Regions from separate parts of the Priestia sp. YIM B13491 genome, predicted to be linked through region 1. Evidence: riboswitches for the same ligand, from Rfam matches in the RefSeq annotation. Region 1 holds a riboswitch; each other region holds the start of a gene.
What was found. Region 1 has a riboswitch for S-adenosylmethionine ahead of ACFX4E_RS18520 (phosphoadenylyl-sulfate reductase). Riboswitches for the same ligand answer to the same signal wherever they lie in the genome.
Positions count from the first base shown of each region.

Region 2: another riboswitch for S-adenosylmethionine. It lies ahead of ACFX4E_RS06750 (trans-sulfuration enzyme family protein); the one in region 1 lies ahead of ACFX4E_RS18520 (phosphoadenylyl-sulfate reductase).
Region 3: another riboswitch for S-adenosylmethionine. It lies ahead of ACFX4E_RS04705 (hypothetical protein); the one in region 1 lies ahead of ACFX4E_RS18520 (phosphoadenylyl-sulfate reductase).
Region 4: another riboswitch for S-adenosylmethionine. It lies ahead of ACFX4E_RS05595 (BMP family lipoprotein); the one in region 1 lies ahead of ACFX4E_RS18520 (phosphoadenylyl-sulfate reductase).

Region 1 covers NZ_JBHZOR010000005.1:5,679-13,137, forward strand. Annotated here, with positions in the region: gene cysC (adenylyl-sulfate kinase) at 1-424, opposite strand, end outside; gene sat (sulfate adenylyltransferase) at 437-1,588, opposite strand; gene ACFX4E_RS18515 (sulfate permease) at 1,641-2,720, opposite strand; gene ACFX4E_RS18520 (phosphoadenylyl-sulfate reductase) at 2,740-3,453, opposite strand; SAM riboswitch class I at 3,708-3,810, opposite strand; gene cdaS (sporulation-specific diadenylate cyclase CdaS) at 4,123-4,749, shown strand; gene ACFX4E_RS18530 (VOC family protein) at 4,847-5,230, shown strand; gene ACFX4E_RS18535 (potassium channel family protein) at 5,298-6,086, shown strand; gene ACFX4E_RS18540 (YugN-like family protein) at 6,096-6,500, opposite strand; gene ACFX4E_RS18545 (glucose-6-phosphate isomerase) at 6,855-7,459, opposite strand, start outside.
Region 2 covers NZ_JBHZOR010000002.1:109,481-116,939, forward strand. Annotated here, with positions in the region: gene ACFX4E_RS06735 (SIMPL domain-containing protein) at 1-453, shown strand, start outside; gene ACFX4E_RS06740 (hypothetical protein) at 516-782, shown strand; gene ACFX4E_RS06745 (trans-sulfuration enzyme family protein) at 820-2,001, opposite strand; gene ACFX4E_RS06750 (trans-sulfuration enzyme family protein) at 1,985-3,130, opposite strand; SAM riboswitch class I at 3,202-3,319, opposite strand; gene ACFX4E_RS06755 (hypothetical protein) at 3,488-4,150, opposite strand; gene ACFX4E_RS06760 (spore coat protein) at 4,220-5,275, opposite strand; gene ACFX4E_RS06765 (CotH kinase family protein) at 5,505-6,590, opposite strand; gene ACFX4E_RS06770 (CotG/ExsB N-terminal domain-containing protein) at 6,762-7,202, shown strand; gene ACFX4E_RS06775 (hypothetical protein) at 7,347-7,459, shown strand, end outside.
Region 3 covers NZ_JBHZOR010000001.1:917,447-924,905, reverse strand. Annotated here, with positions in the region: gene ACFX4E_RS04720 (TerD family protein) at 1-1,071, shown strand, start outside; gene alaP (alanine permease AlaP) at 1,142-2,545, opposite strand; gene ACFX4E_RS04710 (DUF1540 domain-containing protein) at 2,863-3,021, opposite strand; gene ACFX4E_RS04705 (hypothetical protein) at 3,122-3,466, opposite strand; SAM riboswitch class I at 3,530-3,631, opposite strand; gene ACFX4E_RS04700 (hypothetical protein) at 3,753-4,049, shown strand; gene ACFX4E_RS04695 (GNAT family N-acetyltransferase) at 4,062-4,508, opposite strand; gene ACFX4E_RS04690 (hypothetical protein) at 4,589-5,029, opposite strand; gene ACFX4E_RS04685 (glycosyltransferase family 2 protein) at 5,138-6,127, opposite strand; gene ACFX4E_RS04680 (DUF6044 family protein) at 6,140-7,459, opposite strand, start outside.
Region 4 covers NZ_JBHZOR010000001.1:1,078,032-1,085,490, forward strand. Annotated here, with positions in the region: gene ACFX4E_RS05575 (YjgB family protein) at 1-331, opposite strand, end outside; gene ACFX4E_RS05580 (putative polysaccharide biosynthesis protein) at 667-2,277, shown strand; gene ACFX4E_RS05585 (hypothetical protein) at 2,291-2,659, shown strand; gene ACFX4E_RS05590 (hypothetical protein) at 2,750-2,908, opposite strand; SAM riboswitch class I at 3,238-3,344, shown strand; gene ACFX4E_RS05595 (BMP family lipoprotein) at 3,420-4,430, shown strand; gene ACFX4E_RS05600 (ABC transporter ATP-binding protein) at 4,513-6,045, shown strand; gene ACFX4E_RS05605 (ABC transporter permease) at 6,020-7,087, shown strand; gene ACFX4E_RS05610 (ABC transporter permease) at 7,074-7,459, shown strand, end outside.

The DNA.
Region 1 (7,459 bases):
CTCTTTTTTCACACTCTTCTAACGGACACTCCACGTATACTTCCAAAAATTCATTTCCCTCTAAGATCTCACGCACTTGAGCGCGGTCCTCTTGGAATGGAGAGATAAATGCTGTTAGTACCACTTGACCGCTGTCTACAAATAGCTTAGAAACCTCACCGATACGGCGAATATTTTCTGTACGATCTTCAGCAGAAAACCCTAGATTCTTATTTAAGCCGAAACGAACATTGTCACCATCTAATACATAGTTGCGAATATTTTTATCAAAAAGCGCCTTTGCCACTGCGTTTGCTACGGTAGATTTACCTGAACCCGAAAGACCTGTAAACCATAATACAAAACTGTGATGATTATTTTGCTCGCGTCTTTCCTCTTTTGTAATTCCAGCATCATGCCACGTAATGTTTGTTGATTTGCTCACTTCAACCGCTCCTTATTTTGAAGATACTTTTTGTTTTGCTAATCCTTTAATTAACACTTCAATTACTTCTTTACGGCTGAATGTGCTTGGTGGCACTTCTCCGTTACGAAGCATTTCACGTACCTTTGTTCCAGATAGAATCATATGATCTTCCTTGCTGTGAGGGCATGTTTTCGTTGATGCCATCGATTCACACTTCTTGCAGTAGAAGCTGTGTTCAAAGAATAAAGGTGTAATTCCTAATTCATCTGCTGTAAAGTTACTGAAGATTTTCTGTGCATCATATGTTCCGTAGTAGTCACCAACACCAGCGTGATCACGGCCTACAATGAAATGCGTGCATCCAAAGTTTTTTCGAACCATTGCATGAAAAATCGCTTCTCTAGGTCCAGCATAACGCATCGCAGCAGGGAAAACTGCTAAAGCTACACGATCGCTAGGATAATAGTTCTCTAAAAGTACTTCATAACTTTCCATACGGATATCTGCTGGGATATCATCTGACTTTGTTTCTCCTACAAGAGGATTTAAGAACAGGCCGTCTACAATTTCTAATGCCGTTTTTTGAATATATTCGTGCGCACGGTGAACAGGGTTACGAGTTTGGAATCCAACAACCGTTTTCCAACCGCGTTCTTCAAATGCTGCTCTTGTTTCAGTTGGATCTAGGTAATACTTTTCAAAACGCGTTTTAGGTGTACGTTCTACAAGTACGATTGGACCTGCTACGTATACATTTGGGCGTTCCATCATTTTTTTCACGCCAGGATGAGCAAGTTCTGCTGTGCGGTACACATTTTCCGCTTCTTTTTCTTTATTAGGCGTATATACTTCAGAGACTTCTAAAACACCATACGTTACGCCGTTTTGAACAAGCTTTACTTTGTCGCCAATGTTTAATTCTTTAGCTTGCTCTTCTGTTACAGGAAGAGTGATAGGAATACTCCATACTGTTCCATCTGCTAAACGCATATTTTCAACAACTGATTGATAATCTTTTTCTCCTAAAAATCCTGTAATTGGGCTGTAAGCACCAATTCCAATTAGTTCTAAATCACTTAGAGCCATGTTATCTACTTCGATTTCTTTTGTTAGTGAAGTGTAGTCATATGTTGGTTGATATAAATTAATTAATTCTCCACCGTGTGCTTGAATTGTTGTCATTTTGTAAAATCCTCCTTAAATAATTAACACAATATAATAAAAAGCACTTGAATCACGCAGTCATTTTTTCTTTTTCCGACTGCAAGTTTGCTCTTTTTCTTCTAGTCGCTCTAGCTAAGCTTAGAACACCTGCTGTGGCAATGCAGCCGCTAGCTAGCACCACAAATGAATATAAGTCGCTTTCAAGTACTAATTTCACAAGAACATATGAGATTACGAGTGAAAATACGGGGGATACCACCCAAACCTTTAACATTTGAATGACCACTTCACGCTGTTCTTTCGTGAATCCCGTTTTCGCTGCTCCTATTCCAATAATAGAAGACGTAGTGACCTGTGTAAGCGGTACTGGCAAACCAAAAAGTGAAGCTGCTGTAACAAGAGAAGCACCAGTACCCGAGATAATGCACCCTTCTCCTACAGAATAGCGAGTAATTTTTTTCCCGTTTGTTTCAATAACTCGGCCGCCTAGTAAAAGAGCTCCGAGCGCCACAGCCAGTCCTCCTGCTATGACACCCGTTGTGGCATCCATTAATCCAGCTCCTACTAGAGGACCGACAGCATTTGCCACGTTATTCATTCCAGCTGAGAAGGCTTCAAAAAATCCCGTGGCTATAACTAAAATCGTTAAAACTCTTTTCCACTTTCCCTCTGCTTCTTTTTTATGCGCTCTGCGTTTTATCACTTTTCCAATCAGAAAAGCAATGACAAATGAAACCAGCGGAACAATAATCCAAAAAGACATGACAACTAAAAGTTTTTCCACATACAGAGATTGATAAGCTACTCCTACTCCAACAACTGAACCAACCGTTACTTCACTTGTTGATAGAGGGATACCAATTAAATTTGCGAAAAAGAGTGACAGCGTTGCAGCAGCCAGAATGATAATAACTAATTCTACTGACAGCAATTTTTCAGGTATGATACCTGAACTGATGGTTTTTACCACCTCGCCGCCTCCGATAATGGCTCCGAGCACAATACCTACAGCACAGATGAACAAGGCTACTCTTCGCTTTTTAATCGCACCGGAGCCGTATGAAACGCCCATAGCTGCTGCTGCACCGCTTGCCCCGATATTCATTGCAAAAAAAAGCGCAATGATAAAGGCAACATATAAAAGCATCATTTATTCAGCTCTTTCGTATTTAAGATTCGTGTAATCCGCATTCAACTTTTTGTGTACCTGCCCATCTTCCTGAACGTAAATCGTCTACATTGTAGGCAGGTGCGGTACAAGGCTCACAGCCGATGCTTGGGTAGCCTTGATCATGAAGTTTGTTATATGGTAAATCATGCTTATACACATAGCGCCAAACTTCTTTCCAAGACCAATGAATCAACGGGCAGACTTTAACTTTCTTGAATTTCTCATCTTTATTAAAATAATTCGTGTTGGCACGAGATTCAGACTGCTCGCGTCTCAAACCAGAAATCCACGCATCATAAGGAGCAAGAGATTCCCTTAACGGGATGATTTTTCGAATTTGACAGCATAGGTTAGGCTGACTCTTCCAAAGCTCATCTCCATGTTTCTCAGCTTGTTCTGCAAGAGTTAAATCTGGTTTTTTTATATGAATACGCAAATCAGGAAAGCGTTCTTTAATTGCATCAATCACTTCATATGTTTCTTTAAAATGAACGCCCGTATCTAAAAAGACAATTTCAGCATCTTTTTTCACTTTTGAAATTAAATCAATTAACACGATCCCTTCAATACCAAAGCTTGATGCGTAAATAATTGAATCTCCGTAGGTATCATACGCCCACTGCAATGCTGAAAGGGCTCCTTTTGTTTCATCTTCACTGTCGAACTCTGGAAATGTATCACTCCAGTTTTCGTACGTATATAAGTCTGCCATTTTCTTCACTCCAATTCTTAGTTATCCGCGTTATCCAATAAAAAAAGACGGTTTTACCCACTAGAATTGGATAAAACCGCCTCTAGTGTGTCTAGTCAGCGAAACTATTTAATTCTTACTTTTCTTCGACGTGCTCAAAGATTCGTTTTAAGTCGGGGGTTACAGTCATTGATGTCCCTCCTTAAATTATCGCTTGCGCTATATCAAAATAAAAAGTCTTCCATATTGAAAGACTGGGTAGGCAATAAATTTTTACCTTATCTTTCAAAATGATACACACTTTGCTGGAATTAGCACCTTGCTAAGCAGGTTGCCGGGGTTCAGCGGGCCAGATCCCTCCACCACTCTTGATAAGCATTTTTTAAAAATTTTAGCATATTTAGAATATTTGTCAACATTAAAAATCATATATCCGATAAGAAAACTATACTTTAAATTCACAGAAATATCTATACTTTTATTTAAAACAACATATGTAAATTTAAACCAAATGTGAACATATCAGTTTGTAAAACGCTTTCTTTTTCCTCAACTTTTTATATTCTCTTCCTAAATAAAACACAACACCTCTCTATAAAATTAATAAGGGATTTATAAGCTTTACGGATAATTCACCCACATTAGCACACATTACAGATAACACTGACTGACAGATAGGAGCTATATAAGATGGAGAGACATTCCTTTCAATTAGACGATACAATTAAAAATAATGTGCGAACATATTTACAGCAAATTTCAACTGAAGCCTCTAATTTAATTAAACATTTAGATACGAGTGATCATTGTATCCTATGTGATTTTGAGGAGATGAGAAGGTTATTTCAAGATGTTCAAGCTACGGCCGCCTCTTATTACTTGCGTCATTATCTATCGCCTTATACATTTGAATATGCTGCTCTGTCCTTAGCTATTCATAACCTTTCTGAGAAACGTCACGGCGCTTTAATTGTCATTGAACGGGAACAAAATGTAGACCCTCTTATTCAAAAGGGAATGCCTATTCAAGCTCCTGTCAGCGCTACGCTAGTTGAGACACTGTTCTACCCAGGGACACCCTTACATGACGGAGCCGTCCTAATTAGAAATAATCAGCTTATCTCAGCTGCTAATGTTTTACCTCTCTCGTCTATTATTTCAACGACCAAAAAATTGGGAACACGTCACCGTGCAGCCATTGGAATGTCGGAAAAATCGGATGCATTAATTTTAGTTGTATCTGAAGAAACAGGCAAAATTTCGTTTGCTCTTGATGGAAGCCTCTACCCTATTCACTCCAGCAAAAATATGATTTAAGAGCCCTTCCCTGATAAGCAGCCCCATCTTGACTTCTATATCCTTTCTCTTTAATATATTTCATAGTTTTTACATACTATAGATACGGGTGATGCATATGACAATTTTAAAATTTGAACATGTAGGCGTTCAAGTAAAGGATATAGAAGAATCTATTGAGTTCTATACGCAAAAAGTGGGATTAGAGCTCATCGAAACACTACCACATACCGATCCGTCTTTGAAGCTAGCTTTTCTAGGTTTAGAAGGCAATGTAATCGTAGAGTTAATTCAAGGGTATAACTCAAGCTTACCTAACGAAGGTAAAGTTCATCATTTTGCGCTGGCGGTAGACGGAATTGAAGAGGAGTTTGAGCGTTTAAAATCAGCAGGTGTTTCATTTGTGGAAGAAAACATTGTAACTTTGCCAAATGGAGCAAGATACTTATTTTTCTACGGTCCAGACAAAGAATGGATTGAATATTACGAAGTAAAAAGATAAAGATATCTTATACCTTCAGTGAAAAATGGTCATACTGTGGCTATGACTAATCACTGGAGGTTTTTTTATGATGGAATGGCTATTATTTCGACTTTTCCGTCGTTCTATTTTAGTGCGGCTTCTTTTTATTATCGGCTGCCTTGTTCTACTTTTTGGCATGCTTATACATTTCCTAGAGCCGCAAACGTTTGGGAATGTATTTGAAGGAATTTGGTGGGTTATTATTACAATCTCTACTATAGGGTACGGTGATTTTGCTCCGACCACTACGATTGGAAGGTTAGCTGCAATTATTTTAGTCCTGATCGGAACGGGATTTATTACCACTTATTTTGTTACGCTTTCTAAAATTGCTGTTTCCGCTGAGAGCGCTTATTTGGAAGGAAATTTAAAATTTTATGGAAAAGATCACTTCATCGTTGTTGGGTGGAATGAGCGCGCCAAACTCGTGTTAGAGTCTTATCGCGACGCATTTCATAAAGAAGACATTGTTCTTATCGACGACTCTCTGACTAAAAATCCCATGATTTGTGATCGCGTTCATTTTATTAAAGGAAGTCCTTCTCATTATGAAGTATTAGAACTTGCCAACGCTCGGTACGCAAAAAAAGTGCTGATTACTGCCGATCAGCATAAGACAGAAGAATATGCAGACATGAATACTATTGTTACGTTAGTCGCTCTGCAAGGATTGAACCCTTCTATTTACAGCATCGTTGAACTGTTAACAAAAAAGCATATTCAAAATGCACAAAATTTGGGAGTGAATGAAATGATTAAAACAAATGAGTTGATTAGTCAAGTCATGTACGAACATATTTTTGTGAAAAAATTAGAGAGTTTAAAAAAAGAATAGTTCCTTCAATTACTGAAGCAGCGCATCTTCTGCCTCTCTAATTAGCTCTTCTCCTAAGCTGATATACTTTTCTGGAAATGAAGCGTCTGCGTCTTGGGGTTCTGCAAACTGATTAAATGAAGCACTCACATTTCCATTGTGAACATCGTCATCTAGACCAATTTGATATTTATGTGAAAGTAAAAATGGCGTCCCAATCTGTACTGTTGTTCCTTTAGAATCCAGTTCTCCGTTCGTAGCTGTAAACGGGATACGTAAAAACTGATAGCCGACTTCATCATTCATCTTATAGTCGAATGAACCATGGTCGTAATCCCAATTCCCTCCAATGTTATACCCAAGCGGCTTAAGCGTTTTTTCTAATTCGTAAAGCTTAAATAATGTTCCCTCTAATCTTGAAGATAATTCAATCATGTTATCCCTCCTCTGTTTTAACATGTCCTTTTTCCAGCGTTTTATCCTTTATCTCAAAAGCAAAAAAGAGGTTGAGACATAACTAAATGAATCCAACCTAAAGACGAACAAACTGGATAAAGCAGCTCGTATAAATCGCTTGTGACACCGCAGTTGATGTCCGTACAAGGCTTCGCTTTCCGCGGGCGGGCGCTGAGCCTCCTCGTCACTTGCGCTCCAATCAACTGTTAGAAGGACCTAAACAGATGAAACTATATTCACCATAACAAAAAAAACGAACCACTAATCAAACATGTTGATCAATGGTTCGTTTTTCACTTGGACTAAAATACTTTTGTACCGCCCTCTTTTTACTTATTTCAAACGCTTTTCTAATTCAGCTTTTTTCTCTTCAAAACCAGGTTTTCCAAGAAGAGCAAACATATTTACTTTGTATGCTTCTACTCCCGGCTGATCGAATGGGTTTACGCCTAATAAATAGCCGCTGATTGCACATGCTTTTTCGAAGAAATATACAACATATCCGAACGTATACTCATCTAGCGCAGGAATGTTCACAACTAAGTTTGGAACGCCTCCATCTGTGTGAGCAAGCATTGTACCTTGGAACGCTTTTTTATTTACAAAGTCAACTGTTTCACCAGCTAAGTAATTTAATCCATCTAAGTCCGCTGCATCTTCTTCAATTGTTAGCTCATGACGAGAATCTTGAACTTGTACAATTGTTTCAAAAATATCACGACGACCTTCTTGTACATATTGACCTAAAGAATGAAGATCCGTTGAGAAGTTAGCAGATGAAGGGTAAATACCTTTTTGGTCTTTTCCTTCACTTTCGCCAAATAACTGTTTCCACCACTCAGCAAAGTATTGAAGAGCTGGCTCATAGTTAATCAGCATTTCAATTGTTTTTCCTTTATTATAAAGCACATTACGAGCTACAGCATATTGATAAGCTG
Region 2 (7,459 bases), on a different contig from region 1:
AAAAAACTTGGAATCAATGACCAGCAAATTGAAACAGCTTCGTTCACCATAAATCCTAAATATGATTACAGCGATGGAAAATCGACTCTTACAGGATACGAAGTACAGCACTTATTTAGAGTAAGAGTACAAGATGTAAAACAAGCTGGCGATGTCTATAACGCTACTTTTTCAAGCGGAGCCAACGTAGCGCAAGATCTTCAATTCCACGTTACAAATGATGATAAATATGAACAAGAAGCGATAAGCAAAGCTTTGCTTAACGCTAAAGAAAAGGCCTTTACCATTGCCAACACGCTGCAGCTCCCTATTAACCAAATTCCTATTTTAATCGAAGAAGGACCTGTCTATCAGTCATCTGGCTCCTCGCCTAAGTTATTAGCAGCCTCTCCCCCTATTCAAGCTCAGTCCTTGATTGTATCTGCTTCTGTAAAAGTTACGTACACGTATTAATACTTGTGGTAAACTATAGATTATTATAATGAAGAAACTAATCTAAAGGAGCTCTTTGCACAATGACTTCTGAACATTTACTAGCAGCTTATCAAACCCTATGGTTGAACCGTTCGTTCGCTTCTAAACAAGCCATGACAAGTGAAGATCAGCTTCACGAAACCATTATGAAAGATTTAAAAGATGAAATGACTCATCCACGCGTCCGGCAAACACCGTATGTAAAATATCACCTTGGCATAAAAAGAATTCTAAACAGCAGTCTTTCCTCTGATGAAAAAGTTGCGCTTGCGTCCCTATACACAAACCTTTTAGATAGCTGTATATAACGATAAAAAAGGACTTCCTTGATGGAAGTCCTTTTCTTTATTTAATTAACGCTTTTTCTTCTAAGCTTTGAAAAACCGCCTTAAAGTCTTGCTTTAAATCTTCGAATTCCTCTAACCCTACTGAAAGACGAAGAAGTGAATCAGTAATTCCTTTTTCTTCACGCACTTCTTTTGGGATACTTGCATGAGACATTGTTGCAGGATGCGTTAAAATGGATTCAACTGCACCTAGACTAACGCCAATTGAAGCCAATTTTACTCCTTGTAAAATATGTCGTGCTACCTTTTCATCCTGTACTTGGAAAGAAATCATAGCTCCGTATCCATTTGCTTGTTCTGAAATCAGTTTGTGGTCTGGATGACTTTTTAAGCCTGGATAATATACATGGCTTACTAGAGATTGTTCTTCAAGCCACTTTGCAAACTGCAGCGCTGTTTTTAACTGCTGATCTAAACGAACTTTTAATGTCTTAATTCCTCGAAGCAGTAAAAAACAATCCTGCGGTCCCAAGATAGCACCAAAAGCATTTTGTACAAACTTTACTTCTTCTGCTAGCTTTTCATCGCTTACTACAACTAAACCGCCAATGACGTCACTGTGACCGCTGATATATTTTGTAGCACTATGAATCACAATGTTTACACCAAGGTCAATCGGCTGCTGTAGATAAGGTGTTAAAAACGTGTTATCCACAATTGTAAGGAGATTGCGCTCCTTCGCCAAACTTGCTACTGCTTTAATATCCGTTACCTGTAAAAATGGATTTGAAGGGCTTTCGATATAAATAGCCTTCGTATCCTTTGTGATAGCTTCTTCAACTTTCTCAACCTTCGTTGTATCAACAAAAGTTGTTTTGATACCAAACTTTGAAAATAATCGTGTTAATACACGATATGTCCCGCCGTACGTATCATGTGAAACTAAAATTTCATCCCCCGATTCAAAAATAGATAACACCGATGAGATAGCAGCCATACCTGATGAAAAAGCAAAACCAGCGTATCCATTTTCTAGCTGAGCAATGGTGTTTTCTAAAGCCTCACGAGTTGGATTTCCTGAACGAGAATAGTCATAGCGGCCGTTGTTCGTCTCATCTTCTTGGTTAAATGTAGATACCTGATAAATAGGTACGTTAACCGCTCCAAAATGACCGTCAATTCCTGTATTTGCATGAATTAAGTTCGTACCAAATCTATGTTTATTATTGTTGGTATGCATCAAATGCCTCCTTCAAATCTTTAATTAAATCATCTGCGTGCTCAATTCCAACTGATAATCGCAGTAAACAGTTTGTTACTCCGACACGATTTCGAATTTCTTCCGGAATATCAGCATGTGTTTGACGAGCTGGGAATGTCATTAAACTTTCCACGCCTCCTAAGCTTTCTGCAAATGTAATAACTTTGACATTTTCTAAAAGTACTGACACGATGTCAGGGTGTGAGACAGCAAAAGAAATCATGCCTCCAAATCCAGTTGCTTGTTTCTTCATGATTTCATAGCCTGGATGTGTTTCAAGACCAGGGTAATACACTTTTTCCACGAGATCATGAGCAGTAAGCCAATTTGCAATTTTCAGTGCGTTTTCATTATGCTTTTCCATACGAAGCGCTAGCGTTTTAACACCGCGTAATAACAGCCAGCTATCCTGTGGACCTAAGATTGCCCCAGCTGCATTTTGATAAAAACGAATTTTCTCTCCTAAGCTTCTACATCGAGCCACTACAAGACCAGCAACTACATCATTATGACCCCCAATGTATTTGCTTGCACTATGTATCACAATATCTGCTCCAAGCTCTAAAGGACGCTGATAATAAGGGGACATGAAGGTATTGTCAACGATAGTAAGCAAATCATGCTGTTTAGCTAACGAAATTGCTTCTGGCAAATCAGTCACGTGCATCATTGGATTCGTAGGTGTTTCAATAAATAAAGCTTTTGTGTTGGGACGAAGCGCATCTTTTACTTGCTCGAGATGGGCTGTGTTGACGTACGAAACAGTAATTCCTTGCTCTGAAAAAATTTCATTTAGTACTCGGTACGTTCCTCCGTATAAATCCTCTGATACAATTAAATGATCTCCGTTTTTAAATAGTGCTAAAACTGCCATTACACCTGCCATTCCTGAAGCGAATGCTACTCCTACTTCTCCTTTTTCCAAAGCAGCAATTGCTTCTTCCAATGCTGTACGAGTAGGGTTTGCCGTACGTGCATAGTCAAATCCTGTACTTTGCCCTAAAGCAGGATGAGCAAATGTTGATGCTTGGTAAATGGGTGTTGTAATAGAACCTGTTGAAGGATCACGACCTACTCCTGAACGAACTAATAAAGTTTCAATTTTCATCTATTTCTCTCCTTAACTCAAAATAAAAAACACTCTTCACAGATGGAAGAGTGTTCGTTTATACACGATTTCTCTCATCTGTTAGAACAATACTGATGTTCCACAGGAATTAGCACCGTTCAAATGAATGTTTCATTTGATGGTTGCCGGGCATCGCAGGGCCAGTCCCTCCGCCACTCTTGATAAGAGTTCTATATAATTGTTGGTGGTTAACGTTTGTTGTTAATAACTTTAATAAAGATTTTCTTTATTGTCAACATAATTTTCTAAAAAATTTAAATCATCTCATTTGTTTATTCAATATACCTGTCCTGATAAGCACATAAAAAAAAAGAGACGAAAGCGAGGTCTCTTTTTCTAAGGCAAATGTACAGATTTTACGTGAGCTAACTTCCAATACATACTTTCTCCATTTGCCGTAATTAGTTCAACAATATTATTAGAAACTTCTTTAAGTACGCCAATTTTTTCTGATTGATCCCCTAAATCTAATACGACCAGTTGATTTTCATATTTTTTAAGCTGCTCTTCAAAGTTTCTGACAAAAGGTGCAGAGGCGGGCCTTACTGGGAGCTCTTTGTCACTTAAAGAATAAGGGGTTAACTCATTGCTGTAAGGAGTGAGCCATTTCAAATGATGCAGAGAAACAAAGACATTTTTATACACTGGAGAATAAAACACAAGATAATCATTCAGCACGCTTGTGATATAGCCATGCAATGATTTCCCTCCTGTTACATAAATTTCAATAAATTTCCCTTTTGCCTGCTGTAAAATATTACGATAAGAAATCCGCTGACTTTCTTCTATTAAATTCTCTTCTATTTCACGTAAAACCGTATAGTCTTCTTCAGATACTTCCCGCAAACCATGCATGTGTAAAAGAGGAATATACAAATAATCATGTCCATTATACAAAACCATAATATCTAATCCAAGATCAATAAGTCTGCCAACAAATGTCGTTTTACCTGAAATATCTAACTCCACAATTTTATTGATATAATGATTCATACTCATACTCATTCTCCTCCTTTTTCCCATATGATAGAAAAGGTGCTTTATAAGCACCTTTTATGTTCCATTTCATCATGCTTTCCAACGATAATTTTTCGTTTTAATAACTTTCTCAGCCGGTGTTGAAGAGCGTGAACCCGTACGGCGTCTTCCGGAGCGATCACCTGTGCGTCCTCCCGAGCGGCGTCCTCGAGAACGATCGTCTGTGCGTCCACCCGTGCGGCGTCCTGTACGTTCTCCCGTACGGCTTCCTGTACGCTCTTCTGTAGACTTTGCAGCTTCAGTCTCTCCATTTTCTTCTGTTTCTTCATTATTTTGATTGTTATCGTTTTGCTTAAAAGCCCCTTTTGCTCCTACACAAATGGTTTTAACGTGTCTTGGCTGTAAGCGTAATACTTGATTATTCTGCACAAGTGTAAATGTACCATTTCGGCTTTGTACTAACACGCCCTCTACAGCTTCAGGTCCTCCATTATTGATTGATACCCATTTATGAGAAAGGTGGGCAAAAAGATCGTTAAAGCTTTTGGATTTCATATATTCTGGTTCTTGGCTCACTACGAGTTCATTTGCAGATTGACTAGCTTGATCTCCATTGTTGTTTTGATATTCACTCACACTCTTAACGTGTTCAGTATTAATATAGATGACACCGTCGTCCTCTGTGAGTAATACTATATAAGCAGATTCAAATGAACCTAAGACATCAAGAAGCTGACCTGCTTTTTTCTCAGGTCCACCTTGGTTAACCTGCACATATTTAGTTTTCATTAATGATAAAGTTGTAGCAAAAGTTTTTCCTCGATATAATTCTAATTCTGCGCTAATTCCAGTAAACGTTTGTGCCGAATTTGACATAGTATCTTCAGTTATACTTTTTACATGCGCTAAGTGATAATATACAAGTGTATATTCTTGTTGATTATTATTTTGGTTGTTTTGATTGTTTTGGTTGTTATTTTCACCATCATTGTTATTATTGTTATTGTTGCTTTCCACTGCTAAGATTAAATAATCTGATTGCACGTCAACCAAATAACCTGTTTTAGATTCAGGTCCTCCACGATAAACGGTCACCACTCTTCCTTTTAGGGGTTTGAAGTGAGAAGAATAGCCTTTATCAGGCATTTGTATATTTCGGCTGCGTTTTTGGCTTGATTTTTGGCGCGGGTTTTGATTTTGCCCTTGTTCTTGGCCATAGTAATAGTTACTCATTGTTTTTCCTCCTTATTAGTTATCCTTATTGGTCATTCATACTGTATATATACGTATCATGTACAGCTATTGATTTCCTGCATTTGCCTATTATTAGCAAAATCCACTGTTGCCTATAAAGTGCCTATAAATCTATCTCTTTTTAAAGAGTCAAAAGGTTATTTTCAATATACGCTGTTCGTTCTTTTATAAAAGACAGCATAAATTCGGGTTCTTTATAAAATTGCTCCAAGTTATCTTTTACGTAAGGATCTTTTAATACATAAGGAGCAATATACTCATGCAGTTGATAAATGATTGGTTTCATGCATTCTATTGTAAATTGATTATTTAGAACATTGTTCATTTTTTGAATATATCGCTTTTTAATGCTATTTACCGCCAGTAAGCGAGCTGTAAGCGTATTAAATCCTTGTGCGCGGACATAGTCTCCTTCCATTACTTTCCCATTTACATCTCTTCCCCAAGTTGCATCATAATCCCATGGAATCAGTTCAAAGCGACCGCTTTCATGATTTAGATAGAGGGCATAGTTATGGACAAAACCGTCGTAATTCTGCATACAAATAATACCGACTAACCAAGATAAGTAGCGGTCGACGTTCAGATACTTCTCAATATTCTGTTCGAATTCCGTATTTGTCCACGTATTAAGATTAAATATAAAATTTTCTAATTTTTCCTCATCCCCTTCTCTCACTGCTTTATCTTCATATCCAGATAACAAAGTTGTTTTCGGCCTTTTATCCAAATCGCTCATCAAAGAAAAATTAGCATCTCCGTCCACTGCATAAAATATGGATCCATCCGCTAAATTTCTTTTTTTCAAAAATAGTTCATCTACCGATTCAAGCTGAAGATATATTCCTTCATTTTTCCCATTAATCTTAAGAGTGACAAACTGAGAATGAGGAGATAAAACGTCTAAAGAGGAGAAAAAATCGAGGGACAATTTGTTGCGCATAAGCGATGGATCTTTGTATTCAGCGTTTAGGTGTATTTCTTTGGCACGCTGAAATATTTTTGGAGAATAAAATTCAATATAATATGACTTTTTTTTCATCTTCCGAATGTGGGAGCCTCTTAGCAGCAAATCAATATCGTAGCGTTTTTTGTTAAACTTCATCGTTGCCTGAACCGCTTCTTCTGACCAAATATCTCTTTGTATTTCCTTTAAATCTTTTACATTCACAAACAGAGCGTATTGAGGGATTTCTTTTTGCTTCATTATTCGACCACCTTTCTTCAATTATTAAAGTATATGAAGGGTAAATTCTCCATGATACCCCACCTCATCAACTATTTGCGCAAACTCCACTTTTGACTCATATCAAGGACAAGCATCAGTGCGTATTCTATTAATGCAAGACCTAGTCCAATTGACAAGGAGGTTTTTGTATTGCATATTACACCTGAAAAAATTAAAGAGGCTGCTGAAGCCCTGGAATGTACAGAACTGAAATCTTTTATGTTTCAAGAGCCAACTGCCGGTCCACTAACAAAGCCGGGTCGCTCTTCTCGTAGCACTGGCCGTTCTCGTCGTTCTACTCGTCGTTCTACTCGTCGTTCTACTCGCCGTTCTACTCGCCGTTCTACTCGCCGTTCTACTCGTCGTTCTACTCGCCGTTCTACTCGCCGTTCACGCCGTTCTACTCGTCGTTCACGCCGTTCTACTCGCCGCTCTCGTCGTTCTACTCGCCGCTCTCGTCGTTCTACTCGCCGCTCTCGTCGTTCTACCCGTCGTTCACGCCGTTCTACTCGCCGCTCTCGTCGTTCTACTCGTCGTTCACGTCGTTCTACTCGTCGTTCACGTCGTGCTCGCCGTTCACGCCGCTCTTAATTTTTCTAAACACTCATCTTTATTGCAAAAAAAAGCCGAAGAACCATGAGTGTCTTCGGCGTTTTTTTCCACTTATAGTAGGGCACATTTGGAAATATACTAAGATGGGATGTTATTCATTTTACATAGAGAAGGAGAGGTTTTATGAAAAAAAGCAAGCATCAAATTTCAACTTCATCAACAACAGATGTCGAAGAAGTCAAACGTTTAAATGCTCAGTCCGGATTAACTTACAATGAAGTATTTACACTTCTTGG
Region 3 (7,459 bases), on a different contig from region 1:
GCATTTGCAACGGTCGCTCATCATGTCTCTACGCCAGTACTGCTTCAGCTCTATTCTCATATGAAGCATCGACATCATAAACAAGATATGCGCGTAGTGTTTCCTAAAGGGAATGTGTCCAAAGTAATGGCGCTTGATAATCCCTTACCTTCTCTTCGTAAGGATCTTTGTGAAGGTGTAATAAATGCATGCAAAGATGCTTTACATGACCGTTTTGCCAAGCTGCCACCTCTTGGAAATGTATGGGTTGATGAACGTTTGCATGAACAAACTATACCATTTTCACAGCGTTCAAGCAGTAAAACGTTAAAAACGATTAGCCGCGGCAGTAAATTAACAATACCTGAAGGCGACACGCTTCGTTTTTTCATTTGGTGGAAAGAAGGCTTTGTAAATGGTGAACACACTGGTAATGGTGAACACACTGGTAATGTAGATATTGATTTATCTGCCGGAATTTACGATGAAAACTGGCTGTATAAAGAGCATATTTCCTATACAAACTTATCTTCAAAAAGCTTCAAAGCTTTCCACAGCGGAGATATTACATCTGCCCCTAAGGGAGCATGTGAATTTATTGACTTGCATATCCCTACTGTTCTAAAAAAAGGCGGCCGTTATGTATTAATGAACGTTTATTCATTTTCCATTCAACCTTTTGTTATGCTCCCCGAATGCTTTGGAGGATGGATGATGAGACAGCACGTAGAGTCCGGCGAAATATTCGAACCTTCTACCGTACAAAATAAAGTAGATCTTGCTAGTGATTCCACCATTTCCATCCCTTTAATTTTTGATTTACAAGAGCGAAAATTAATCTGGACGGATATTTCACTGCATCATCATGTTGAATTTCAAAATAATCTTGAACAAAACAATGGATCTCTCTCTCTTATGGGAAAAGCCATGACAAAGCTTTTGAAGCCAACGCTTTATGATCTTTTTTCATTTCACGCACAAGCTAGAGGAACACTTGTCTATGACAAACAAAAAGCTGACACTATTTATTCGCTTGATGAAGGTATTACTCCTTATGATATTGAAACAATTATTGAAACCTACCTAAACTAATTATTTATAGGAAATTAAGAACAAATAAAATAAAAGAAAAGACCTCTTTCCAAGAAAGAGGTCTTTTCTTTTATTTCACTAGCTTTTGCTCAGTCTCAGCTGAACCTTGACTTCGTTTATGAAATCCTTTTGCGTAGTACGCGATAATAAGACCGATAAACCATAATGGTCCGATGACAACTGCAATTCTTGTATCTGGATTATATGCCATGAGAACCACTACCAGCGCTAGGAACGCAAGTGACACATAAGATGTTAACGGAAATAAAGGCATTTTATATTTCAGCTTTGCCTCTTCACCTGTTTTTAACGTTTTGCGATACTTAATTTGAGAAAGCAAAATAATTCCCCATGTCCAAATCGCACCGAATGTTGCAATGCTTGTTACCCACGTAAATACCTTGGCAGGCACAATGTAGTTTAACGCTACTCCGACTAATAGCGCACCTGCTGATGCTAAAACAGCTTTTCCCGGTACGCCGCCTTTTGTAAGCTGGCCATATCCTTTTGGCGCTTCTCCGTGTTCTGCTAAGTTAAACAGCATACGGCCTGTACTAAAAATACCGCTGTTACAAGAAGAAAGAGCTGCTGTTAGTACAACAAAGTTAATGATACCAGCCGCCGCTGGAATGCCGATTTTTTCAAATGTTAATACAAACGGGCTTCCCTGTGAACCAATTTCTTGCCACGGATAAATCGACATAATGACAAATAACGCACCGACGTAGAAAATCAGAATACGCCAAAAGACAGAATCAATCGCTCTTGCTAGAGATTTTTCCGGATTTTTCACTTCTCCCGCGGTAACGCCGATCATTTCAATTCCTAAATACGCAAACATGACCATTTGCAGCGACAGCAAAATACCTTTGAATCCGTTCGGGAACAGTCCGCCGTTGTCCCACAAATTTTTAATACCAGTCGCAACGCCGCCGTTGCCGATTCCAAACACAATCATTAATAATCCAACGGCAATCATTAACACAATCGCTAAAATTTTAATAAGTGCAAACCAAAATTCCAGTTCACCATATGCCTTAACAGCTAAGAAGTTAACTGTTGTCATGATGACAAGCGCCGATAACGCCCAAATCCAGTTTGGTACATCCGGATACCAATATCCCATATAAATACCAACGGCTGTAATTTCAGCCATACATGTTACAACCCATAAAAACCAGTAGTTCCAACCTGTTAAATAACCAGCAAGCGGCCCTAAATAGTCGCGCGCGTACTTGCTGAATGAACCTGCAACAGGTTTTTGAATCGCCATTTCCCCAAGTGCTCTCATAATAAAAAACATAATCATTCCGCTAAATCCGTACGCCAATAATATTCCCGGCCCTGCTAATTTAATAGCAGATGCAGATCCAAGAAACAGCCCTACCCCTATGGCTGCTCCTAAGGACATCAGCGTCACATGCCTTTCTTCTAACCCGCGTTTCAATTCTTTCCCCTGAGTTTTCCCCTGCATAAACGTCTCCCCTTTTTCCAATCTGTCAAAACGAGATGAACACAGCCTTTTTGTTAGCGCTTTCATATAAGTTTGTGCTAAAAGACAGCTAGGCTGTATATTTGTATTCTATCACCTTTCTCTCACTTTTCTTTTGTCGAAAAACAAAAAAATTATCGTATCATTTTGTTTAAACACACAATTAGACGTAGACACTGCTTTTTTACTATGTATTTATTATTGCACCTAAGTAATAGTATTTTTTTAAAAATAGAAAAACGCCGACTCAATTCCGTCAGCGCATCGTTCATTTTATGCTTTTTTATAAAAACTAGCATTTATCTCGCGGGTTCAAAAGTTTTACAGCCAGGTTCTTCCGTTTCAGAAACATGGTGACTACTTTCAGGACTCACAACGTAAATGGACTCTGCACTGCATTTATTTCCGGATTTCCAATACATGCACTCATTCACTTCACATAATACACCTTGGGCCACTGTTATCCCTCCTTTTTTTGTCTTATCTATTTACTACCCGAAATATAACGCTTCTAACATTTACACGTAAAAAAACCGCTTGTTTATCAAGCGGATCTTTTTATTGCGTGTGTTCAACATACTGTTTTTTAGCTAAATATAACTCACGGCTCAGCGTGATCCGCCGTTCTCTCAAGCGGCTTAATTTAGCCTGAAATTGTTCGTTAGTTGGCTCTTCTTGAATCAAGCGATACGTAAAAGAAATATCTTCATTTAACTGTTTAAAATCTTCCCATATCTCTTGAACGAGGGCGGATTGTTTGTCTTCAAATGAACGATTTTGCTGCGTTTTTAGCGCAGCTAAAATTTCCTGCTGCCACGTTTCGTCTTTTATTTCTTTGGCTAATAAGTATAGATCTAAATAATCATCAGTGCTTAACGTTGTTTGTCTATTGTTCAATGTCATCACCTTTTCCACACGAAATTTTTCTTCCTAAGAAGAGGGTTTCATCATAGAAAAAGATTCCTCTCCTTATCTATCAGAGCTAGGCTATGCTGGAATTAGCACCATTCAATAATTGTGGTTGCTGAGGCTTCAAAGGGCCAGTCCCTCCACCTCTCTAGATAAGAATATTTCGTTTTTAAATTATTTCTGACTATTCTAATATGTTTTGTAGGTTACGTCAATAGCTTTTCAATAAAAAGAAAAAAGAAGTAAAATATGGTATGCTTTCATAAAGGATGGTGAGCACATGAAACGATATCTGTTATCTGCTTTTTTGGGAAGCCTGCTGCTGCTTCTTACTATTGCTTTTTCATCTACTTTCCATATTGCAATTGTCAAAACAACCGGAAGCATTGGAGGGATTATTTTAGCAGCGGCGGCTTTGATTATGAACGCGCTTGAAGATCCCCCCTCTTCAGACAATACAGGTGGAGGAGCCGTTGAAGTACTAGATAAAGGTTCCGTTTGGGCTACTTATTTACTTTTACTTTCATTACCGAACCTCATCGCATGTATAACATCTTATGTTTTATGGACTCGCTGACATTCATCAACGTTACGGACGTTTTGCCACTTGGAAGCTCATTGATATTTGTTTATCTACAAAGCCAAGTTCACGATACACATGCTGTGCAAAATTCCCAGCATGAACGCTGAGTCTGATTTCAGGGTATCCTTTGATAGACAATTCATCAATTGCTTTTTGCATTAACGGCTTGGCTAGACCTTGCCCGCGGTATTCCGGTACAACATATAATTCGTAGATAAAGCCAATTTCTTCTTTTGAAAAGAAGTCGGCAGATGGGCCGATAAGAACCCAGCCTGCGAGTTTATTTTCTTGTCTTGAAACTAAATAATAACAGCCTTTTTCAAGGGCACTACCAACTAGTTCATTTACGCGTTCTGCTGACGGATGAAACTGCTTCATTGTTCCTTCAAACAGCGCATCAGCAGATTTTTTCCGAATTTCTTGTATTTCTTCTTCAGTAGCTTTTGCAATCATTACGATCTCTCCTTTCGTGTTCGTTTTCCACATACGAGGATAAATTCCTGCAAAAAAAGTCTTCGCCTAAGCGAAGACTTTTATTTAAATTCAAAATGTTCTTGATGATTGCCTCGTTCGTCCGTCCAGTTAATCATAATGTCTAAACCTGCCGCTTTTCCAGGAACAGCAAAATTCGCATAGCGAAAACGCTGACCGCTTTTGCTTAAGTTAGACCGTTCAATAGGAGAAAACAAGCTGTATTTCGCCTTATTTTTTCCTTCGTGCCGAAAAGCTTGGACCTGCACGCGCTCTACGTCTTTTCCAATGTTTTCAACGGTTAATCCATATGTATGATAGACGTTATTTTTCCACTTTAGCTGATTATCTCCCGTCATGCTCGCTTTTGTGAGTTCAACTGACCATTGTTCAGATGATTTCTTCATTGGAAGCTTCTCAATCGAAAGAGCGCTGACATGAATGGCTGCAAAAGCAAGCCAAACAAAACAAAAAGTGCTGACTGTATAAAATAGTCTTTTCATAGATTCTGATCTCCTTAGAAATTTTAGTAGTAGCATTTCCTGTTCACTTAAAAATTATGATAAACGCTTTAACAAAAAAGCCTCTCCATTTAGGAGAAGCTTCTTAAATTAATGCATAAGCAAATCTTTTTGTTTGGCTAATGAGTGTTTTGTATATAAATCTCTTTCAATCGCATATTTAGGACGCTGTTTCACTTCGTTAAAAATCTTGCCAATATATTCTCCGACAAGACCCATTCCCATTAGCTGCAGGCCGCCTACAAGCCAAATCGATAAAATAAGAGACGTCCAGCCGATTTGCGTATGATCTAAATATTTTTGAATCAGCGCATAAATACCAAACGCAATACTAAAGAGAAAAGAAGCTCCTCCAAGCAGCGTCAATAAGCGTATCGGCGCTACGCTAAAAGATGTAATCCCGTCGAATGCAAAAGCAAGCATTTTCTTTAGGGGATATTTTGATTCGCCCGCTGTCCGTTCTTTGCGGTCATATGTGACTTCCGTGGAGCGAAATCCTACTAATGGTACAAGGCCTCGTAAAAAGACGTTGCCTTCTTTATATTTCATAAGTTCACCAAGAGCACGTTTGCTCATGAGACGAAAATCGGCGTGATTTTGAACGAGCTGAATTCCTAGCCTATTCATAAAACGGTAAAACCCTACTGCCGTGGTTCGTTTAAAAAATGTATCGGTTTCTCTGCTGTCTCGAACACCATATACGACTTCATACCCGAGCCAATATTTCTCTACAAAAGTACGAATAACGCTGATATCATCTTGCAAATCTGCGTCAATGGAAATGACGCAGTCAGATTGCTTATGGGCTGCTTCTAGTCCTGCCAGCAAAGCATTTTGATGTCCTACATTCCGCGCTAGCTTCAACCCTTTTACAAACAAATTGCTGCAGCTTTCTTTTTCAATAAGCGACCACGTGCTGTCTTTGCTTCCATCGTCTACAAATAAAATGGTACTTTCACTTGATACAAGACGTTCATTTATCAGTTCTTTTATTACAGTAGTTAATTGAAAAGATGTTTCTGTGAATACTTCTTCTTCGTTGTAACATGGAACAACAATTGTTAAAATAGGTCTGTTCATGTTATTGCCCCCTTACTTTGCTTCATATACATACACTTTCCAAGCGGACTGTTTATCGTTAAACGCTTTTAAAAAGTGCAAACCGTCACTTTCAGCATTTTCAATTGGCACAGCTGAAAAGATATAGCGACCGCCCATTTTTTTAAATTGGCTGATATTAAGCTGCAAATGACGGATTTTTTTCGTTGAGTCTTTTCGGTAATCATATTTTTTCCCTAGCTCGCTAACAAACACATAGCAGCGGTTGCCCCAGTGATCATAGTAACTTTCTAACTTTTTATTTTTATCAAGCTCTTTGGCAATGATTTTGCGAAACTCATGTTTATACGTTAACGGATAGAAGTTGTTATACGTATCGAGCGTATAAAAGCCGTTATACTGAGCAATTGATGGATGAAGCCCAATGCTTGCTACCCGATAAGATGATTGAGGTTTCCCTATATATCTGCTGATTTCATCGAATTGATGGACAGCATAAAATTCTTTGACTGACGGCTCGTGATTGTAGCGATAATAAAGTTCAGGATTCGCTATAAACAACACAAGCAGCTGTAAAACCAAACACACCCACACAAACTTTTTCCACGCCTTGCCCCTTTTCCATAAAACATAGCCGCCAACGGCAAACATCAAATAAATAATGAGCGGGCGTAAAAAATGAAATCTAGCAAAGTTAAATGTATTAAAAAGCTGATATTTTTCTTTTAGCGGCTCCCATCCTTTATAAAACCAAAACGCATACCAAATCGACAGTAGTAGATTAAGAATAAATAACTGCAAAAACGTTTTTTCAAGCTTCCCCTTCTGATTCCGAGCAACGATCCAAAGTACGATAAAAGAAAGCGGTAAAATCACAAAGGTATGAAGCGTCATTACATGCGTATGCCCAAGCGTATAGTTCTTAAAAGCAAGGCGAACGGAATGTCCGAAACTTAGAGTAGAGCTTAAAAATTCATTTCGACTCGTCGGGGCCTCGGGAAATAAAAGAGAATCAACAAGCCGGTATTCAATGAGCAGAAATACAGCGGTCATCGCTGCAATACTGTTTAAAAAAGGAATATTCCACGTTCGTTTTTTCACCGCATCTCTTAGCCATAGCAGCCCCATCGCCGTTAAAAAGAAGAAAAATCCTAGCACAAAGCTCGCGTAAAACGGAAGCAGTAAAAGTGTAAGCCATTCCTTCCACGTTCCTTCGCGGTTTCGAATGGTTAAAAATGCCCACAGCGCCAGCGGCTGTCCTAATGTACTCAGCATGCCCGAAGGCCAAAAAGGCGTAAGTGCAAAAGCAAGTGATACAAGCACTCGAATCGCATAAGCATCCTCGCTTTTAAT
Region 4 (7,459 bases), on a different contig from region 1:
ATGCGTATCCAGGGTGACCCATTTCCGAGTGATAGTAGTCAAAGTTGTTTGATGAACCTTCAGGCGGGGGACCGAACTGATCGCGAACGTCTTGACGCAGTGTTTTGCCAATTTTGAAGTCTGCCGTTAAGCGTGGCACTTCACCTTTTACTGCGGCGTTGTAAATTTCATTAATGTTTTTTACAGCTGTTTGACTTTGACTGCTTGTTTCTTGAGATGTAGCTGCATGTGCTGGTGTATCAAGCTGAGCGACAGGAGCAAATCCAAACGCAGCAATTCCTGTAATCGTTGCAGCCGCCGCTGCTTTTGATAGTCGTTGTTTCATTTTCATGATTTTTTCCTCCTATATATAACGATTTAGCAACCTCAGTCTACCTAAAAGAGCAGGTAGGCCAGAATGGTCAAGGAGTCTTAGTTTAGTTGGTAACTGATATATATATATAATTTAACACGTCTTTTAGAATGTAAACGTCAGGTAAAGTAAAAAGCAAAAAACGCTTCATTTATCATAGGTTAAAAGATTGGTTTATATTCCTTTATTAGGTAAAAAACGTAATATAGAGAGGGTTCTAATGTTTTATAAAAAACTAGATAATAATTGTAAGTATGATACAATAAATCAAGTATTTGTTAAAAATACAATATTTATTTCTGGGGTTTTGATGTATGGAAAAAAATTTGATGAGAGGTACGCTTTTGTTAACAGCGTCTTCTTTGCTAACAAAAATTTTAGGTTTTATTTATATTATTCCGTTTACGGCCTTGGTGGGAACGTCAGGATACGCGCTTTATAAGTATGCATACGGTCCATACACCTTGATGCTAAGCTTGTCGACGATGGGTCTTCCGCTTGCTGTTTCAAAGTATATATCAAAATATAACGGTCTTGGAAACTACCGTGCTGGACAAGATCTATTAAAAGCAGGACTTCTATTAATGACGATAACGGGCATCATAGGCTTCTTAGTCCTCTATACGATGGCGCCGTGGCTTTCTGAGCTAGTGATTAACGGAAAAGATTCCTCAGGAAATAGTCAAAAAGACGTAGTATACGTGATTCGAATGGTGAGCTTTGCTTTAATTATTATCCCGCCTATGAGTCTATTACGAGGCTACTTTCAAGGTAACCAGTCCATGGGACCATCCGCGCTAAGTACAATTATTGAACAAATAGTGCGCGTGCTGTTTATTTTAGCAGGAGCATACGCTGTTATTCACCTTTTTCATAGCACGATGACAAAAGCTGTTGGAATCGGTACGTTTGGAGCGTTTGTTGGAGGCGTAGGGGGTATAGGAATTCTCGGTGCGACTTATCTAAAACGCAAGCGGCTGATTATGAAGGAAGTAAACAGCGGAAAGAATAATAAATTCATTTCGTTCTCTTCAATGTTCAAAGAGCTTGTGACGTACGCTGTTCCATTTGTCTTAGTTGGTTTAGCGATTCCAATCTATCAAAATATTGATACGTTTACGATTAACATCCTTTTTCAATCAATAGGGTATGGACAAGCTAAAGCCGAAATAATCAACTCTGTCATTGGATTAGCTCAGATTTTAGTGATGGTGCCGGTATCGCTAGCCACCGCCTTCAGCATGTCGCTGATTCCCGGCATTACATCTTCTTTTGTGCAGGGAAATTTACGAGAAGTAAAAGGAAAGATTACAAAAACGCTGCAACTGCTGTTATTTTTTACTCTTCCTGCTGCTGTGGGGCTTTGTTTATTAGGCAAGCCGGTATATATGATGATTTTTGGAGCAAAAAACAGTCCTGAAATCGGTGGAGTTGTTTTACAATGGTACGCGCCTGCTGCCGTTTTATTTGCTCTTTTTACAGTAACAGCCGCAATTCTCCAAGGAATTAATCAGCAAAAGAAGCTAATTTTAGGCTTGGGCTTAGGAATTGTTGTGAAGCTAGTATTAAACGTACTGTTGGTTTCAAGCTTAAAAGAAATTGGACCGGTTGTCGCGACTTACGGAGGGTATGGTGTATCGGTTATATATAACTTTTATTTAATTGAAAAATCCATTTCTTACCGAGTTCAATCACTGGGACAAGCTGCGTTGACACCTGTTTTATTAGTAAGTGTGATGTCAGCCGCTGTGATTATCGGCAATTATACTTCTCACTATTTTTTAGAAAATAAGCTGTCTGCATCTTCACTTGCAATTAGTACATCTTGTATTTCAATTGCTTTAGGTGCTGCCGTGTATCTAGGACTTGGCGTAAAAACAAGTTTAGGGCAATCCGTTGTATTAAATAGAAGAAAAAGAATGTAAAGGAGAGAAAGTAGTGTCAAAACGATTTGTACTAACCGTAGCGGCTGGAGGATGTATAATAATTTCCGGCGCGCTGCTGCTATTAAATTGGGAAAGAGTGTTTGGAGATTATCGTCCCATTCAAACAGCAACAGCTGTATTCAAGTTAGAAGTGGGAAGTCAAGATGTAGCAAAGACTACGGATTCAGATGATGCTCTTCACTATATGGTTAAAAAAGGGCATTTAGATGAATATATTCAACTGATGAATGAAAAAGGCTATGTGTTAAAAGAAAAAGACATTAATCATAACCGACTTGTTTTTAACGATGGACAAGAGGATGAGCAAATTTACTACAAGCGCTTTGCTAGGAAGTATACGATGATTGATGGAGAAGGGTAAAAGCATTCACTGAGAATAACTACATACTAAAATCATTAAAAGAAAACACCACCTTGCGAATAAAAGGGGGTGTTTTTTAGTTAGGTTATCTTATCTTAGTTTCGCTCTTGCTATACCTGTTACGACCATACTAGTAATAAAAATAACTACGATTCCAACATTGGTTGGGTTATCAAAAAAGATTTTTGAAACCGCCAAAGCGATAATGAGTCCAATAGCTACTCCAGATAATTCTTTTATCAATTTCAACGTTAACACCTCTTAAAAAATATCGCTCAGGAAAAGTCTAACATTCTTGGTAAAGTGTTTTCAATCGATAGTGGATTAACAAAAGAGATGTAATAAAAGTGCTCTGCTACACATGATCCTTCTAGAAGACTAGCAGACTTACCGTAAGCGCTTTGCTAGGAGGCATACGATGATTAATTTAGAAGGTTGATCTGTATTTTAGTAGACTAAAACCGTATAATCCTATCTGTTTTTAAAGTTTTTTTGCGTAAAAAAAGAAAAATAATATTGACAATTGTTAAAAAACTATTAATATTGACTATATTACATAAAACAAATAGCTATTGTTTTCCTTATCAAGAGAGGTGGAGGGACTGGCCCTGTGAAACCCGGCAACCGCTGTCTATGACAGAATGGTGCCAAATCCTTAAGAACAGTATGTTCTTGAAGATGAGGAAGAGACGTTTGGTTAACGAGCTCTTCCTTTATATAAAGGAAGAGCTTTTTTTATATTATAGGGGGAGTAAGTTAAATGAAGAAGTTTCTTATTTTAGCCGTTGCGCTTGTACTACTCGTAACTGGCTGTCAGTCAAAAAGCACAAAAAGCAGTGGAAGTGAAGAGAAAGGAAAGAAGCGAATTGCTCTTGTTTTACCTGAAAAGATTGGAGTTAACCCGTTTTTTCAACAAATGGATGATGGAGCAAAACGCGCTGGAAAGAAGTATAACATTGATATAAAGACAATTGAATCCACGGACCAAGCAGCCATTGAAAGTAATTTGCGTGCTGCCGTAGCAGAAAATTATGATTTGATTATTACATCTTCTTTTGAATCCGAAGATGCGTTGAAAAAAGTAGCTCAAGAAAACCCGCAGCGTCAATTTGCGATTATTGATACAGTGGTCGATTTACCAAATGTAAGAAGCGTTGTATTCCGTGAACAAGAAGCTTCATATTTATTAGGAGCAGCAGCAGGATTGGTTACAAAAACGAATAAAGTAGGAATGGTTGCAGCAGATGATATTCCATTATTAAAAAAATGGACGGTAAGCTTTAAAGAAGGATTACAATCAACAAACCCCAAAGCCGAGTTTCTAGTAAACTACGTTGGAAGCTTCTCTGATCCAGCTAAAGCAAAAGAACTTGCTATTTTACAGGCTTCAAAAGGAGCTGACTTTATCGCCGGAGCTTCAGCGGTAGGCGACTTGGGTGTATTTGAAGCAGCAAAAGAAAAGGGTTTTTATACGGCTGGCCAAGATATTGACCGTACGGAAGTAGATCCTGAGCATATCGTTTTATCGCAGTTAAAAGGATCTGATGCGGCTGCTTATGAAACGGTAGAAGCACTCGCAAATGACAAATTTAAATCGGGCGTAGTGACATACGGCTTAAAAGAAAAAGGTGTTGGGTTAACGTATGTGACTCAAGACAGCAAGACACCTCTTAATGACTTTGTAGGGCAAGATGTAATTGATCAATTAAAAGAAATTAAAGATTCGATTATTGATGGAAAAACCGTGGTAAAAGATCCGTTAGCCAAGTGAGTTGAAAAGAGAAGTCGAGTAAGGCTGGCTTCTCTTTCTTATTTTTGAAAAAATCCTAAAGTGGAAAGGAGCAATGAATGGAATGAGTGAGCTGCTGCAGTTAACGAATTTGACGAAAAAATACGGTTCGTTTTTAGCGAATGATAACGTGTCATTTACGCTGAAAAAAGGCGAGGTTCACGCGCTGGTTGGAGAAAATGGCGCTGGGAAAACGACGTTAATGAGGATGCTTTACGGAATGGAAAAGCCGAGTTCAGGAAGTATTCAGCTACATGGGAAAACCGTCTCGTTTTCATCTCCTGCAGATGCCATTAAAAACGGAATAGGCATGGTGCATCAGCATTTTATGGTTTTTCCTCATTTTACAGTGGCTGAAAACATTGTCTTGGGGCATGAGCCAAAGAAAGGCCTCTTTTTTAATAGAAGGCAGGCGAAAGCAGATGTACAGCAATTAACCGAAACGTATCAAATTTCAGTAGATGTTCATAAAAAAGTAAAGCATTGCTCGATTGGAGAACAGCAAAAAATTGAAATTTTAAAAGTGCTGTATCAAGGAGCAGAAAACATTATTTTAGACGAGCCTACCGCCGTTCTTACTCCTCATGAAGTGAAGGAACTATTAAAAACAATCCGTTTTTTAGCTTCTCAAGGTAAAAGTATCGTTATTATTACACATAAGCTGCAAGAAGTGATGGAAGTAGCGGACCGCATTACGGTTCTTCGAAATGGTAAAGTAGCCGGCGTCACAAGTAAAGAAGATACCAATGCTCACCACCTAGCCAGGCTGATGGTAGGGCGAGAATTAAAAGAGCGTCCTGCAAGAATGCCATCAAAAGGTACCTCTCATTTAAACGTACAAAATCTCTTTCTAAAAGGAAAAGGACAAAAAAACGTATTGCAAAATGTGTCTCTTCACGTTTCTGCGGGCGAAATTGTCGGTATTGCAGGCGTGTCGGGAAATGGACAATCAGAGCTGCTTCAAGCCATTGCTGGATTAGTAGAAACAGATAGTGGCAGTATCAAACTTGGTGATGAGCACCTTACAGGGCGATCTGTGCGTGAAAGAAGAGAAGCAGGCATCGCTCATATTCCAGAAGACCGCTATATGTGGGGAGCCTCCAAAGACGATACGATTGAAGAAAATGCACTGATGGGCTATCAGTATAAACCTTCATTTTCAAAAATGGGCTGGTTAAAAAGAAAGATATTCAGTTCTAGTGTGAATGAATGGATAAACGAATTTTCGATTAAAGCCACTTCATCTAAGCAAAAAGCAGGAGAGCTGTCAGGGGGAAATCTGCAAAAATTGATTGTTGCCAGAGAGCTTGGCCAAAACACTTCTTTTCTACTTGCTGCTGAACCAACGCGAGGAGTAGATATTGGGGCAATGGAACGTATTCATGATGCTTTGATTCAAAAAAGGAATAATGGCTCCGCTATTTTACTTGTGTCTTCGGAACTGTCGGAGATTATCTCACTATCAGATCGAATTTTAGTTATGTACGAAGGCAGTATTGTTGGAGAGCTTACAAGGAAAGAAGCAACAGAAGAGAAACTAAGCATATTAATGGCAGGAGGAACGGTAGAAGGTGATACAGTTGCAGAAACTTCTTAAATCATTAATTCAGCCGATTATTGCAGTTATTTTTGGCTTAGCAATAGGAGGCATTATTATTTCCTTAACTGGTGGTTCGGTTCTTCAAACATATACAGAGCTCTGGAATGGAGCGTTTGGTAATTTTTATTTCTTCACTACTACGCTGGCTCGCGCTACGCCTATTCTTTTAATTGCGTTAGGTGTCGGGTTTGCTTTTAGAGCAGGTGTGTTTAATTTAGGGGGAGAAGGACAGATGGTCGTTGGAGCGATTAGCGCAGCAATTGTCGCTTATTACCTGCCAGCTCCTGGGATAGTCAAGCTTATAGCGGCTATTGCAGCTGCTGTTGTGGCAGGAGGTTTGCTTTCCGTTTTAGCCGGTTGGATGGAAGCCGCGTTTAAAATTCAGCTTGTCATTTCAACACTTTTGTTAAATTATATCGCTGTTTTATTTGCAAGCTATTTAGCAGGCCATCCGTTTCAAGACAAAACAGGCTCAGCAGCTCTTGCTCAAACGCCTATGATTGAGCAATCGGCGTGGCTTGGAAAAGTGTTTCAAGGAATGCCTCTTCATATCGGGTTTATCATTGCTCTAATCGGTGCGCTTCTGCTGTGGACGGTGCTTCGCTACTCTGTGTTTGGGTACGAAGTGAACGCATCCGGAAAAAATCCGTTGTTCGGGGCGTATGGAGGTATTCATCAAGTAAAAGTCATGCTGCTTAGTATGTTTATTAGCGGGAGCTTGGCTGGATTAGCCGGAGGATTTGAAGTTCTTGGTTCACAGTATCGTTTTGTAGACGGTGCGCTGACCGTTCCTGGATATGCGTGGACTGGAGTGATGGCTGCCTTGTTAGCAAACTCGAATCCGATCGGCATTGTTTTTACGTCTCTTTTACTTGCCGCTTTGCAAACAGGAGCGATGGGGCTGGAGCGTAATACAGAAATTCCGTTAGAAATTGCGAGTATTATGCAAGCTGTGCTCATTCTATTTATCTCAGCAAAATTCACAAAGCAGTGGTGGAGAGCAAAAAAGAAAGGAGCTGATATTCGTGGAGCTGCTTGATTGGTCACTGTTAAATGCAACGTTACGAATGGTTGCGCCTATTTTATTAGCGGCGCTGGGCGGGATGCTTTGCGCGCGCGTAGGCATATTTAATGTAGGGCTAGAAGGTCTGATTTTGATTGGAGCTTTTAGCGGGGTTGCCGGCAACTATTATACTCATAATGTCTTTTTTGCGATCGTGATTGCTGCTGGAGCAAGCTTGCTTTTTGCGTTGCTGTTTGGAATGATGGTCGTGGTGTTTAAAGCGAACGAAATTGTGGTTGGGGTGTCTATTAATTTTTTAGCACTGGGCTTAACGACCTTTTTACTCCGGACAATTTTTCATACAAAAGGTGCTTATTACGATAAAAACATGCACGGAATAGGCACATG